DNA from 2 places in the Eremococcus coleocola ACS-139-V-Col8 genome. Region 1 is predicted to be linked to the other one. Evidence: a T-box and tRNA genes for the amino acid it is inferred to sense, from the RefSeq annotation. Region 1 holds a T-box; the other holds one or more tRNA genes.
The links. The T-box of region 1 lies ahead of leuS (leucine--tRNA ligase). A T-box ahead of a tRNA ligase gene usually reads a tRNA of that ligase, here a tRNA-Leu.

Region 1 (7,928 bases):
GGGACATCCCGATAAGATTGCGGACCAAATTTCAGATGCGATTTTGGACGCGATTCTTAGTCAAGACCCTTATGCCCGGGTCGCTTGTGAGACTGCAGTCAATACCGGTCTAGTCCTAGTATTTGGTGAAATTACCACCTCGGCCTATGTTGATATTCAAGCGGTAGTCCGCCAAACCATTCGTGAGATTGGTTATACGGATAAGAAATACGGCTTTGATGCAGACAATGTTGCGGTCTTGGTTTCCTTAGATGAGCAATCACCGGATATCAAACAAGGGGTTGACGCAGGAATTGAATCCCGTCAATCAGACCAACAAAAGATTGGAGCTGGAGACCAAGGGATTATGTTTGGCTATGCCACTAACGAAACCCCAGAATATATGCCTTTAGCGATTGCATTTTCCCACCGTTTAGCCCGTCGCTTAGCCGAAGTTCGAAAAAGTGGACTACTAGCCTACCTTGGGCCAGATGGTAAAACCCAGGTAACTATTGAATATGATGAGCAGGGTCAAGCTCAACGCATTGATAATATAGTCATCTCTACCCAACATGCGGAGGAAATTTCTTTAGTTAAAATTCGCCAAGACATGATTGAACATGTGGTAAAGGCAGTGATACCAGCTCATTTATTAGATGATGAGACGGTTTATTATATCAACCCAACGGGTAAATTTGTGGTCGGGGGTCCAGTGGGAGATTCTGGTTTAACTGGCCGGAAAATTATCGTAGATACCTATGGTGGCTCAGCCCACCATGGGGGTGGTGCTTTTTCTGGTAAGGATGCTACCAAGGTAGACCGGTCAGCTTCTTATGCGGCTCGTTATGTCGCCAAGAATTTAGTGGCCGCTGGAATTGCGGACCAAATCGAAATCCAAATCGCCTATGCTATTGGTGTGACTAAACCAACTTCTATTGCTGTGAATAGCTTTGGTTCTTCTAGCTACTCTAATAAAAAAATTATACGTGCCATTCGGTCTGTGTTTGACTTAACGCCAGGGGGTATTATCGAAAGTTTAGACTTAAGAAAACCAATTTACCGCCAAACAGCCGCCTATGGTCACTTTGGTCGCCTTGATATTGATTTAACTTGGGAACAAACGGATAAGGTGGCTGCTTTAAAGGCCTACTTTGCCCAATAATTAACTTTAGATACCTTTTTTCCCCCTAAAGTTGGATGATTCAATCCAATTTCAGGGGGGTTCGTTTTTTATAAATTTTTGTATAGCTATCGGGGCTAATTTATTAAGGTAATTATTTACGATGGTAAGTGAAGTCATCAGATAGAATTAAATAGATAGAAGGGTAACCAGTCCTTCACCTAAATTCAGCTGAAGTGTCTGTTTATCTTTAAATAGTTGTAGGGAAAAGTATAATAAGGGTATAAATGAGACTATGTGGATGGAGGCAAACGAATGAAAAAATGGCTAAGCATTGTTTATTTCATTTCAGTGTGTGCTAGTGCTTTAGTGGGTTTCTGGCATTTCTTTGTGCCCCATATGTTTCAGTGGTAAGACTATCTGCCAATGCAATATGAAAATCTTATCGTTGGAATCGACTATACAAACTATTGCTTTTCCTTTCTGCTTTTTGGATTGAGTCTAATGCTGATTATTTTAGGAAAGTAGGCTTTATCAGGCAATCAGGAAGTTATTTACTTTTACTTTTTCCTAACTCTTGTCTGTATTTTCCGAGTCTGCTCATCAATTTTTATCGAACCATGGCCATTGCAACCCATCCCCGCTGCCGCAATTGGACAAATGATTGCTACATTGATTCTGGCGCTTATGATGTTTATAATAAGCACTTGTCTTTATAGGAAATTAAAGAGAAATAGTTTACTTAGCATTTTTGATGAGAAAGTTTATGAACAGCTAATTTAATATTCTAAAAAAACTAGAAGATAATAAAATTTTCTATAAATTAGCAAAAATAAGAGATTCTGTTTTTCTACTTTTTGCCCGCTCCCAATAATTTTAGACATAATATCTATATCAAACCTTTGCAGTTTTTATCCGTTCAATCACGATAACATAAGGCGGTTGGTTGGCCTGATTAAGAAATTGATATTGGAGGACCTGGAATTCTGTTTGGGACCATTGGCTGACTTCAGCTAAAAGTTTAGTGGATTCCACCTGCCCTTGAGGGTGGCCCCAATAAACCACCAAAATTAGTTGACCGTGTAGGTCTAAATGTTGGGCCAAAGTCTTTATAGCAGTTAACGTAGATTGCCATTGGGTGGTGATTTGGTGGTCGCCCCCGGGCAGATAGCCTAAATTAAAAATGGCGGCCTGTAATTTTTGCCCAGGAGTCAGATGAGCTTCTAGGTTGGCATGGCTATCATGGATTAATTGATAGCGGCTTGGGTCAAGGCCTAATTTGTTTAAGCGGTCTTGGCTATTGGTGAGGGCTTGATCTTGGATATCAAAGGCTAGGACCTGCCCATGAAAATTAGGTTTTTGTAAGATAAAGGCGGTATCGTGGCCATTTCCCAAGGTGGCATCAACAAAAGTCCCTTTAGGAAAGCGGTCAATAAGAGCAGTTAGGAGTTGGTGGGAATAATGGAGGGCAGATTGCATCGAAGTCATCTCTTTCTTTAGATAAGGAGCAATGATTGCTAAATAAGGCTTGCTATGCTATATTATACCTAATAAATAAAGGGATTAGAACTAGTAAACTTTAGACTTCTGTAGAGAGCTTATGGTCGGTGCAAATAAGTGAAGTTATCCGTTGAACTCATCTAATAAAACCTGGTGCTGCCAAGCCTTGCTAACAGCACTCGTCTGACCGCGTTAAGGCATAGAGGTGCGCTTGGCGCACAAAAATAGGTGGTACCGCGTTTTCAACGTCCTATATGAAGTTTATTTCATATGGGATTTTTTGCTTTTAGGAGCAAAAATCAGCCAACCATCTGAATAAAAAGAAAGAGGCAATAAAAAATGACTTATCAACATCGTTTAATCGAGCAAAAATGGCAAGATTTCTGGGATCAAAATCAAACCTTCAAAACCCTAGACCGGGGGGCAGACCATCCTAAGTATTATGCGCTAGATATGTTCCCTTATCCTTCAGGTCAAGGCCTTCACGTCGGTCACCCAGAAGGTTATACAGCGACTGATATTATTTCACGGATGAAACGGGCCCAAGGTTATGACGTGCTTCACCCTATGGGTTGGGACGCTTTTGGCTTACCTGCGGAACAATACGCCTTGGATACCGGCCATGATCCAGCTGACTTCACGGCGGAAAATATTCAAAACTTTAAACGCCAAATTAAGTCTTTGGGTTTCTCTTATGATTGGGACCGGGAAGTTAATACTACAGATCCTGAATTTTATAAATGGACCCAATGGATTTTCTCTGAATTATATAAACGTGGCTTAGCTTATGAAGAAGAAGTGGCAGTGAACTGGTGTCCCGCTTTAGGTACAGTTTTGGCGAATGAAGAGGTTATTGATGGTCTATCTGAACGGGGGGGTCATCCAGTCTATCGTAAACCAATGCGGCAATGGGTTCTTAAGATTACGGCTTATGCAGACCGTTTATTAGAAGACCTTGAAGAGGTTGATTGGCCAGAATCTGTCAAGGCCATGCAACGGAATTGGATTGGTAAATCTGAAGGGGCCCAAGTTGATTTCCAAGTCAAGGGAACTGACCATAAGATTACGGTCTTTACGACGCGTCCGGATACCTTATTCGGCGCGACTTATGCAGTGCTTGCACCAGAACATGATTTAGTAGAAGCGATTACTAGTCCAGATCAAGCCCAAATCGTGGCCAACTATATTAAGGAAGCTGAACTTAAATCTGATATGGAACGGACTTCCTTGAATAAGGAAAAATCTGGAGTCTTCACAGGAGCTTATGTAATTAATCCAGTCAATGGTGAAGAATTGCCATTGTGGATTGCTGATTATGTCCTAGCCTCATACGGGACCGGGGCGGTCATGGCGGTGCCAGCCCATGACGACCGTGATTTTGAATTCGCGACTAAACATCAATTACCAATTAAATTTATTATTGAAACGGGCGATGCGGGGCAAGATCAAGCCTTTACTGGCTCAGGCCTCCATTATAATTCTGAATTCTTAAATGGCATGGATAATGCTCAAGCGATTCTAACCATGATCCAATGGCTTGAAGAAAAAGGCGTTGGTAAAGGTAAAATAAACTATCGTCTCCGTGATTGGCTCTTCTCCCGTCAACGTTATTGGGGTGAACCAATCCCAGTCATCCATTGGGAAGATGGCACCACGACGTTAGTGCCGGAAGACCAACTCCCAGTCATGTTACCAAAGACCGACCAAATTCAACCCTCTGGCACTGGGGAATCACCTTTAGCTCGGATTGAAGACTGGGTAAATGTAGTGGATCCTAAGACCGGAATGGAAGGGAAACGGGAAACCCACACCATGCCACAATGGGCGGGTTCTTCTTGGTATTTCCTCCGTTATATCGATCCTGACAACAAAGAAGCCTTAGCTGCCCCTGATAAATTAGCCAAATGGTTACCAGTTGACTTATACATTGGTGGGGCCGAACATGCTGTACTTCACTTATTGTATGCCCGCTTCTGGCATAAGTTCTTGTATGATTTAGGTGTAGTCCCAACTAAGGAACCTTTCCAACGTCTTTATAACCAAGGAATGATTTTAGGCTCTAATAATGAAAAAATGTCTAAATCAAAAGGCAATGTGGTCAATCCAGACGACGTTGTGAAGGAATATGGTGCCGACACCCTCCGGGTGTATGAAATGTTCATGGGACCTTTGGATGCTTCCATTGCTTGGTCTGAAAATGGCCTTGAAGGTAGTCGTCGTTTCCTTGACCGGGTATGGCGCTTATTGGTCGACGAAGAAACGGGTCAATTGAAAGCCAGTGTGCAAGACTCTGATGATGACGCTCTAACCAAGGTTTACCATCAAACGGTTAAGAAAGTGACCGAAGACTTAGAAAACCTTCACTTTAATACAGCTATTTCACAATTAATGGTCTTCTTAAATGAAGCTAAAGACCAAACAATTATTCCACGTCAGTATGCAGAAGGTTTTGTCCAATTGCTAGCGCCAATTGCACCTCACTTAATGGAAGAAATTTGGTCAATCTTGGGGCACCAAGAATCGATTAGCTATGTGCCATGGCCAAGTTATGAAGAAGAGCTTACTATTGATAATACCGTTGAGATTGTTATCCAGTTGAATGGTAAAATTAAAACCAAGATGGATGTTGCCACTGACCTAGACCGGGAAGCTTTAGAAGCCCTAGTATTAGCCAATGAAGAAGTCAAAGATTTATTAGCCAGTAAAACTATTCGTAAAGTAATTGCTGTTCCTGGTCGCTTGGTTAACATCGTAGCTAATTAACGATTGAATGAGGAGGAAAGAAATTGACGCAAGATGAACATGATTTAAAACAAGATGCTCAAGACAAGGGCCATTATCGTCGTGATCTCGCAGATACCATTCAATTTACCGAAGATGAATTAAAACGGATTCGTAATTTTTATAATCAGCGTCTCTATGAAGCTCGTCCTGAGGAAAGCCATCTGAATGCCCAAGGTTATGATGAAGATTTCTTTGATCGTCAAGCCCGTGAACAAGAAGAAGGGTCTAGAGAACAAGATTTTTCTAGGGGCTTGGAAGCTGATGAGGATGCCTTGGCTTCAGCTCAGACATCCGAGGGTGATGTTGAATATGATGACTATGAGTTTGCCAAGGCTTACTATGAAGGGCCTGATTTTGAAGAAAATGAAGAAAGACCAGCAGAATTAGGTCAACCTGTCCATCAAGACAAATCATTGCCGCAGCGCTGGCATGATTTTTTAAACCAGTTTAAAGCCAAGCAAGCGACAAGTGAAACTGAAATGAACCTTAATCCAGCAGAAATTGATGATGATTATGAGGATTTTGAAACCTTATATAATCAAGTCGAGGAAGAAGATGACTACTTTAGTCCCAATGATCAAGCTTCGAGTCCTAAAATTGGTGACTTCGTTGGGTCATTTCGTGCTAAATCAGCCAGCTTCTTTGACCGTTTAACTAATTCGGATAAGACCGAAGAAAACGAGGGCGAAGCAATTGAAGCTGACTCTCTTGATGATATGGACTTGGCTGATGCAAAAAAATTAGAAGCTCAGCCTATTGAAGCAGATGAGGCACTTGTTTATGAAGATGAGAGGGTTGCTTCATCAGAGGAAAGTGAAGCCCAGCTTGACCATAATCTTGAAGTTGAAGCCCAAACTAAACCATCCATTACTGAGGAAGCTGATTTAGTTGATGCAGACCTTGTGGATATTGATGAGGATGAAGCCTTTAACCAAGCCAATCGCGATTTTGAAGAAGAATGGGCGCAAGCGGCTGCTAAAGAAGCTCAAACTAAACAGCAGTCTGAACTTGACCAAGAAATGGCAGCGCTCCACAATACCCATGAGATTATCTTAGATAACACTCTTGAGCAAGTAGGTGTGATTGATGCGGTGATTAAGGCGGAAGAAGAACAAGCTGAAGCGGATTATTTAGCAGAAAATGAAATTACCCCTGACCTCGATGTAGAAGATGAGGAGACACTTGAGCCTGAATCACACTTTAAAAGCGAAGTAATGGATGAAGATTTGAATCATATAACTGAGTCAGCTGACCAGGCTAGGTCCGACCACTTTGTCTCTGGCACAATTTGGATGACTGTAGGTTCGATTTTCTCTAGAATCTTAGGTGCAATTTATATTATTCCATGGGCTGCTTGGTTAGGCGCTGAATATACTCAAGCCAACTCCTTATATTCAGTAGGTTATAAACCATACTCACTATTTTTAGCCTTAGCAACTGCTGGCTTTCCATCAGCAATTGCTAAGTTAATGGCTTATTTCCATTCCAAGAAAGAATATGGAGTCGCTCAAAAACTATTCCGTTATGCCATGGTTATCATGTTAGTCACCGGGATCGTATCCGGTGGGTTACTCTTTGCTTTAGCACCTGCTTTAGCGGAACAATCGCCAACCATTAATCCTGAAGGTGCAACCCTGGTTATTCGGTCCTTGGTCCCAGCCTTATTAATCTTGCCGATTATGTCCTTATTAAGAGGGTATTTCCAAGGCTTTAATGACATGAAACCAACGGCTGTCTCTCAAATTATTGAACAAATTGCCCGGGTTATCTATATGCTAGCCTTAACCTATGCCATTATGAAAATCTATTCAGGTGATGTCACTCAGGCAGTGGTGCACTCCACCTTTGCTGCTTTTATCGGGGCACTCCTATCCCTTGTCTATTTGATCTACTTATTATGGCGGCAACAAAAAACCATTACTAGTTTGGTTCAAGCATCGCCAAATAAGGTAAGTATTGACTTCAAGGAAAGTTTCAAATTACTGATTCGGGACTCAATCCCATTTGTTTTATTAGGCTCTGGAATTATTATTGCCCAATTGATTGATACCTATAGTTTTAGTCAAATTATGCAGGCAACGTCACCCCTTCTATTAATTGAAATTTCTGAATTATATGGAACCTTGTCCTTGGATGTGGATAAGTTAATGATGATTATTATTTCTCTAGCAGTTGCGATGGCGGCGTCTGCGATTCCATCTGTAACCAGCTTGTTTGCTAAAAAAGATGTGCGGGCTACGTCTGATTTAGTCCAACGTATTTTAGTGATTTTCATGTTTATCATGTTACCCGCATCTTTTGGGATGGTGGCTATTTCAGATAATATTTACCATCTCTTCTATGCCAATGGAGCCCCAGCCGGACCGGGTCTACTAATTACCGGATCTTTATCCTCTATTTTCCTAGGGGCTTATACTGTTCTTTCAACGATTTTGCAATCGATGGATCAGCGCCGGATGGCCATTCGCTATCTCCTAATTGGACTCCTAGTTAAAGCCATGGCCCAGTATCCATTTGTAGCTGTTTTCCAAGCTCATGGAGCTTT
Region 2 (7,928 bases), on a different contig from region 1:
CAAAACATTACAGCCCTTGTCCGTAAAGACTACCAAGTAGAGGTAGCTAAAAACTTAGGTGCTCATAATATTTTGGACAGCAAAGATTTAGGAGATAAAAAACCTTTAGGCCGCAGTCAATTTGATTATATTTTAGATACGGTTGGTGGTGATGTGGCCGCAACTCTCCTAGGCCAATTAAGTTACGATGGGGCGATGTCTATGTGCGGTAATGCTGCCGGTATTAAATTTGAAGCCACTGTCTTCCCAATGATCTTACGAGGCAACAAAATTCTTGGAATTGACTCTGTCCAAGTGCCAATTGAAAAAAGACCAGCCCTTTGGAATAAAATGGCAGGAGACTGGAATGTGACTGACACTACGCTTTATAATGTGATTAGCTTAGACCAAGTGCCAGCGACGATTCAAAAACTAAAAGAAGGCTCTCACTTAGGTCGAACTATTGTAAAAATGTAAGTTTTGACGGAGCTTTATATCTAGTTAATTTAATTATTATTTTATGTGAGACTGGGCTTTGGCCCAGTCTTTTTTATACCTTAAAAAGTGATTTAAGTATTGGCCTTGGATTCATTTTTCATATTGGCACACTTCAAATTAGGCAGAGCCAGTCATTCCCTTACCTTCATTTTGGTCATTCAACCCCTAATAAATGATGTTTACTTCTATTTCTATTATAATAATGAAAGATCTTATCATGAGTATTTTCTAACCTAAGCGGTGAATTCTAATAAAACTAAGCCACTTACCTTGACATTATTACAATTCAAACTTATATTTAAATGTGCACTTTTATTAGAATTTGATAAAAAAAGGAGAATGACATGTTTACAATTTTTAAGAAATTGGCATGGTTTTTCAAATTAAAATGGAAATCCACGCTCGGTGCGGTGGCAGGTCTCATTGCCTGTGCCCTCTTATCAGCCTATATCCCCCTTGTCATTGGGGAAGTAGTTGATGAGTTCGCCAATAAGACTTTAAGCCAAGCCAGTCTGACACGCTACATCATTATTCTACTTGCGGTCGGCTTAGCTATGTATATTCTGAGGAATATCTGGCGAACCCTTCTGTTTGGCAATTCTACTAAGTTAGAATACATTCTACGGAAACGACTTTTCAATCATTTAACCAAGATGGACCAAGAGTTCTACAACCAACACCGAACCGGTGACCTGATGGCCCATGCCACCAACGACTTGGCTGCCATTCGCTTCGTGGCCGGGGGTGGGATTTTAACCCTAACCGACTCCCTTTCGATTACACTTGCTACCCTCTTCTCCATGTTTATTGTGATTGACTGGAAATTATCCTTATTAACGATTATACCTTTTCCCTTCTTATTCCTAGCTTCACGTTACTTAGGGAAAAAAATCAGAACGACCTTCCGCGGATCACTTGAATCCTTCTCAAAATTAAATGACCATGTCCAAGAATCAGTGGCTGGTATCAACGTCATTAAAGCCTTTGGTGAAGAAAAAGATGACTATCTAGACTTTGTTGCAGCGACAGACAATGTCGTCGACAAAAATGAAAAAGTTTATCGTTATGACTCGGCTTATGGTCCCGTCATTGATACCATCACCGGCCTAACTTATGTCTTAACTATCTTCTTCGGTACTTTCTTTGTTCAATCCGGTCGGATTTCGATTGGTCAACTGATTGCCTTCTTCTCTTATCTTGGAAATATGACCTGGCCCTTGATTGCCATGGGGCGGATGGTCAACACCTTAGAACGAGGCAATGTCTCTTATGATCGAATCGATGCCTTACTCAATGAAACCGCATCGGTAGTTAATCCTAGCAATGCGACGAAAGGACTTACTTATCAGGATTTGCAGGTTGATATTGACCGTTTTACTTATCCCCATGCAGAACATGATGCCCTTGAAAATATTCACTTCCATTTAAAAGACGGCCAAACTCTAGGTCTTGTTGGTAAAACCGGGTCTGGTAAATCCACCCTCTTTAGCCTTCTTGTTAGAAATTTTGATGTAAATCAAGGTTCAATTAAGGTGGATGGAGTTGAGCTAAGACGAATTGATTTGGATGAAATTAATGAAAATATTGGTTATATCTCGCAAAATAACCTGCTTTTTTCAACCACGGTCCGCGATAATATTCGTTTTGGCCGCCCAGACATGAGCCAAGAAGAAGTAGAATACTTTGCTAAATTAGCCAATGTCCATGAAGATATCCTTGGTTTTGCGGACGGCTATGATACCCTGGTAGGCGAACGTGGTGTTTCCCTATCTGGAGGACAAAAACAACGGGTTTCGATTGCTAGAACCCTCGCTATTAATCCTAAAATCCTAATTATGGATGATGCCCTCTCCGCAGTGGACGCCAAAACTGAGAAGATTATTCTTAATAATCTAAAGGATCACCGGAAAGGTGGTATCACCATTATCGGTACCCACCGAATTTCTTCCGTGATGCATGCAAATGAAACCTTAGTCTTAGAAAATGGTCGTGTGATTGAACGCGGTAACCATACTGAATTACTAGCAATCGATGGCTGGTACAATAACATGTTCCAACAACAACAACTGGAACAAAAATTGGAAGGAGGAGACCTCAATGAATAGCATTTCTCAAAAGAAGAAAAATTCCTTTTCTATAAAAGAACAAGCTTCTATTCTTAAGTACCTCTTCCACTTTGCCTTAAATGAACGCAAACACTTCCTAATTTCTATCATCATGATGATGATTACCTCTGGTTTAACTGCCTATATGCCTTTAATTATTCAAGGTTATATTGACCAATACCTCGCCAAGGATAATGCCACCATGGCGATAACCATTCGGATTGCCTTGACTTACTTGATTTTGCTACTCATTAAAATGGTAGTGACTTATTTTAAAGACTATACCTTTAAACTAGCTTCTGAAAAAACCGTAGCTGGCATGCGGAATCAAATCTATTCTAAAGTCATTCACTTCTCCATGGATTATTTTAATAAAACACCCAACGGCGAAGTTGTTTCCCGGGTGACCAATGATACCCAAACCATTAAAGAATTCTGGAATGTTTTCTTAACCTTCTTTGATGGGTTAATCAATGCAATTATGGTCGGGGTCGCCATGTTTTCTTTGAATATTTCCATGTCTTGGGTCTTCATTGCCTTTATCCCACTGGTTTTTATTTTAATCATAGCCTATCAAAAAACTTCGACGATTGTCTATGGTCGGATGCGGGAGGCTTTAAGTCGGGTGAATGCCCAACTTTCAGAATCAACCATGGGAATGTGGCTTATCCAACAATTTAATCAAAGCGAGCGCATGAAAGCTGACTTTGACAAAATTAATTCTGAATATGTTGAGGCGCGGATTAATATGTTCCGCCTCGATGCCGCCCTTTTAATGCCAGCTGTTAACTTAATTGAACAAATCGTTCTTGTCTTAGTCATTTGGATTTTTGGTAAAGAACTCTTAGGCGGGTCTACTTTAGATGTAGGGATGATTTATGCTTTTACTAACTATTCCAAATCCTTCTTCCATCCCATTGGTCAAATGATTGGTTCTCTTTCAATTTACCAGGATGGGCTAGTGGCCGCTTCAAGGGGTATCTACCTAATTGATAATGCCCAGTATGCTCCCCAAGCTAATACCGATGCTAGCGATCAAGCTATTTCAGGTACCGTGTCCCTTAAAAACATGACCTTCTCCTATAATGGCAAACAAGATGTCCTTAAGAATGTGTCAATCGAGGTCAAGGCCGGTCAAATGATTGCCTTAGTCGGTCATACCGGCTCAGGTAAGTCTACGATTATCAACCTATTAATGCGGTTTTATGATTACTCTGATGGCGATATTCTGATCGATGGTCAATCCATCCGAAATTTATCCCAAGAAAGTCTCCGCCGGCAAATTGGCTTAGTTCACCAAGATGCCTTTATGTTCTATGGTAACTTCTACGATAATATCCGTCTCCATGGGGACTATACTAAGTCTGAAATCGAAAAGGCAGCCCGCTTTACAGGTGCCGATAGCTTTATCCGTGAACAAGAAAATGGCTACGAAACCATGGTGTCTGAAGGCGGTAAATCCCTATCTGCGGGACAACGCCAATTGATTAATATTACCCGGACTATCTTACGGAAGCCACGGATTCTAATCCTAGATGAAGCGACCGCAAACATTGATACAGAAACCGAAGGTTACATCCAAGCCAGTCTGGAAAAAATCCGCCAGGAATGTACTCTAATTGTTATTGCCCACCGACTCTCTACGATTAAAAAAGCCGACCGAATTTATGTTATGAATAAAGGTCGCGTGATTGAGCAGGGTCAACATGACGATTTAATTGACCAGGAAGGCACCTACTACAATATGTACCAATTACAGTCTTTACAAGGTTTAAGCTAGTTCAATAAAAGAGGCCCTAGGGCCTCTTTTTTATTGGAAATCTAGTCAACCTAGACTTGAAAAGACAAGCAATCCATGTTACAATACTCTTTGTCTTTTGCGGTCATGGCGGAACGGCAGACGCGCTGTCTTGAGGGGGCAGTGGGGGTATCCCTGTGTGGGTTCAAATCCCACTGGCCGCATAAAAAAGCAGACAAATCATATGATTTGTCTGCTTTTTTCATACACTCGATTATTTAGCCAAAGGACAAGTAGTAGGAGCCCAGGCAGTTTGGCCGCTATAATTTTTAGCTTCTTCCGCCCCAGTTAAGACTCTTAGTGCCTCATTGGCCATGGCTTGCATTTCAAACTCACCCGGATAGGCAAAAATCGGAGCAATCCAGCCGCAATCATCTTTAATTTACGCGACTAAATCTGAATTAAAGACCATGCCGCCACTTAGTAAAATCGCTTGAACTTCACCATGGAGAGCGACGACCATTTGACCAATATATTTATTAATTTGATAAACCATGGCCTGCCAAGCTAATTGGGCTGCTGAATCTCCCTGGGCTGCTTGCTCAGACACTTCTTTACTTGGCTAGTAAGTATAGAATTAGCCATCACATTTTCTTTGGTTGGGCCTGCACTGAAGAATTTTTTTATCACTTAGATAGCAACTAAAGAATCTACCGACGCACTTTCTTTAATTAGGCCTGTACTGAAGAATTTTTCCCTCACTTAGCTGGCAAGTAAAGAATCTAGCGACGAACCTTCTTTTATTAGGCTTGCGCTGAAGAATTTTTTCCTCACTCAGCTAACAAGTAAAGAATCCACCCTCTCATTTTCTTTAATTAAGCCCAAACTAAAGAATGATACTTCCAAACAAAAAGGGCCAAACAAGAAACTCTTGTTTGGTCCCATAAAAAATCTCAATTACCCTTTAATTTGATCAACCACGGCTTGGCCCGCCATCCGGCCTGAGTTGACCGCAAACCCCATAGCATTACCTGGTAAAGTATAGTTATAGGAATCGCCGCAAATGGTGTTAGCATCAGAACCAGCCGCATTATCAGGATAAGCTGAATTACCGTGATCACCTAGAACATTAACGGCCGCAATCCGATTATTTTCGATGGTTACTTCAACTTCATAATCGCCATGTTGGCCTACTCCCTTGCCAACATATTTACCATTTATTAAATTTAACATAGTCCTCTCTCCTCATATAACTCGTTGATAACGTTTTTTGAATATCTTATCACAAGTTCCAGAGTAATTATTTAGAAAATCTTACAATTTTTTTATATATTATCCTCTTACTTTTGTGTTTTATTTCAATATTCACTTGATCAATTTTATTTCTTTCTAAATATCATGTACTTTATTTTTGAGATAAACAGAAAAGCACCTAGAATTCATATAATTCTAGGTGCTTCGTAAAATATAGTAAGTGATATACTTATTCAGCCGCTTTCAGCGTAAAGATCAATGTTTGATAATCATTCATAGTTCTGAAATCTTTATCGTAAACATTCACATCGACCATGATTGAACGACCTTTATAAATTTCATAATCATCTTTAGAAATAGTGAAAACTAGATAACCGGTTGCGCTATCACCTTCTGCCAGAACAGTATCATCAGGTACTACTTCAGGAACGAAGGTAGATTGTTGATCATATTGAATACTTTCGTTCAGGATTAAGTTACCATTGGTGTTCATAAACTTAACTTGATCTTCTTCCTGACTACTATTATTTTCGATAGTATATTCAACCGTATAAACGACTACACCATCCTTAAAGTTTGCGTACTTAGGCGCTTCTTCTTTGTTAGGCGTGAATTCAGTGATTTGATAGCCATTGACTGTCACGTCAACATCTTCAACGGTTAGGGTCTCATTGACTTCACCTTCTTCTAACATTTCTTTAGTCCCCAAATTATCCGTGATAAATTTATCAGGGTAAAACTCACCTTTAGCTGCTTGTTTTTCCATATTATCTTCTGACAATGGTAAGACAACTTGTTCCGGCATTGAAACCCATTTACTATTATCTTCATCGGTTTCATCTAAACTAATATAACCTGGTTTATATGTAATTTCACCATTTTCTAATACATGATCTAACACATCTGCAGGCAGCGCAACCGTTTCATATCCCGTGATACTTTCACCAGCTGGTAAGACATTTTCAAGGGCAATAATTTTATTCGTCAATGCTTCTTCATCAGGGATAAATTGAGAAGAATGAGAATAAGAACGGTCAGCACCAATCACACTGTATTTAGAAGATTGTCCGATAAAAATTGGTTTATCTGTATCGTTAGTATATGTGATTTGGACCACTAACATACCACCACGTTCCCGTTGTTTATCAAAGACAGTATCCCAGTCACGAGAAATATTTTTTAATTCATATAATTTATAACCATCGATCTTATAAGAAATTCCATCTTGGTTATAGGCCTCAAGTCCTTCAAGTGAAGTAAATAATTCACTGATTTCTGCTTGAGTAGATTCTTTAAGGGCAGCTTCAATATCATATTCAAAATCAAATTTTTCAGATGCGCTTTCTTCTTCTGAACCTTCTGCTTCGGTTTCTTCTTCAGATTCCTCAGCAGCTTCTTCTTCAGAACTATCTGAACCTTCAGATGCATCAGCATCTTCAGCGTCACTTGATTCTTCTCCTGATTCTTCAGCGGCGTCACTTTCTTCAGCGGACTCTTCCTGAGCTGATTCAGCTTCACTGGATGATTCCTGGGCAAAAATTGGATTTACAGCACCGACCAACAACAAACTAGTAGAAACAAAAGCACTAAACATTCTTAACGTTTTTTTCATTGGTACACCTCCATATTTTGATACTCCCATTTTAATGAATTTTTTCGAATTAGTCCATAAAAAAACACAAATATAAGCTTTTATTGTGGTTACTATTAATCAATAATTTCGATAAATATTTATAAGTGTAATATTTAATTATTTAAAAATATAAATAGGATATCATATTATTGAATACAAAGACAATCACCTTATTTCATCTTATATTTCCGGATAAGATTGTGAAATGTCTTTTTTAAATCTTCTTTTGATTTTGAGGAATCAAGTTGGACAAATCCTAAATCAGCCGGTGCTAACCATTTATCCCAACCTACTGATTCAAGAGCAATGTGATTATCATAAGTCTGCCAAGCACTCAGATTATAATCCATATCATCAATTAAAATATTTAACGCTTGATTCCAGTCAGGAAAGACTCGATGCATATACTCCACTTTTGAAATACTTTCCGGAGGAAAATACCAAGCTTGCTCAGGCAATTCCGGCAACCATGTGTTTAACCAGATCTTTTTCTCATCTGTTATAGAGGGTTTTTTGTCAAATATTGCTGATAAAATATAAATCTCCACTTCAGTTTCATGATGGATTAAATCTTTAATAAAATTTAATAAATTAATTTCGGGAGGAACATTTTCAAAATAATGTGGCGCAAAAATATCAATACCCACTTCCCGACCCTGGTATTGTACCAGGGTGCCATCCATATCGACAAAGAGACGAATTTTCTTTAACATAAGTACTC

Region 2: it has a tRNA-Leu gene. The T-box ahead of leuS (leucine--tRNA ligase) is inferred to sense a tRNA for this amino acid. The anticodon was not compared.

The regions. Positions count from the first base shown of each region.
Region 1 covers NZ_AENN01000009.1:19,867-27,794, reverse strand. The annotation lists gene metK (methionine adenosyltransferase) at 1-1,141, shown strand, start outside; gene mnmM (tRNA 5-(aminomethyl)-2-thiouridylate-methyltransferase MnmM) at 1,994-2,587, opposite strand; T-box leader at 2,650-2,855, shown strand; gene leuS (leucine--tRNA ligase) at 2,939-5,362, shown strand; gene HMPREF9257_RS08705 (polysaccharide biosynthesis protein) at 5,386-7,928, shown strand, end outside.
Region 2 covers NZ_AENN01000015.1:391,053-398,980, forward strand. The annotation lists gene HMPREF9257_RS05545 (YhdH/YhfP family quinone oxidoreductase) at 1-456, shown strand, start outside; gene HMPREF9257_RS05550 (ABC transporter ATP-binding protein) at 822-2,582, shown strand; gene HMPREF9257_RS05555 (ABC transporter ATP-binding protein) at 2,575-4,362, shown strand; tRNA gene HMPREF9257_RS05560 (tRNA-Leu) at 4,462-4,544, shown strand; gene HMPREF9257_RS09155 (hypothetical protein) at 4,763-4,930, opposite strand; gene HMPREF9257_RS05565 (hypothetical protein) at 5,278-5,553, opposite strand; gene HMPREF9257_RS05570 (DUF4352 domain-containing protein) at 5,804-7,186, opposite strand; gene HMPREF9257_RS08775 (hypothetical protein) at 7,378-7,920, opposite strand.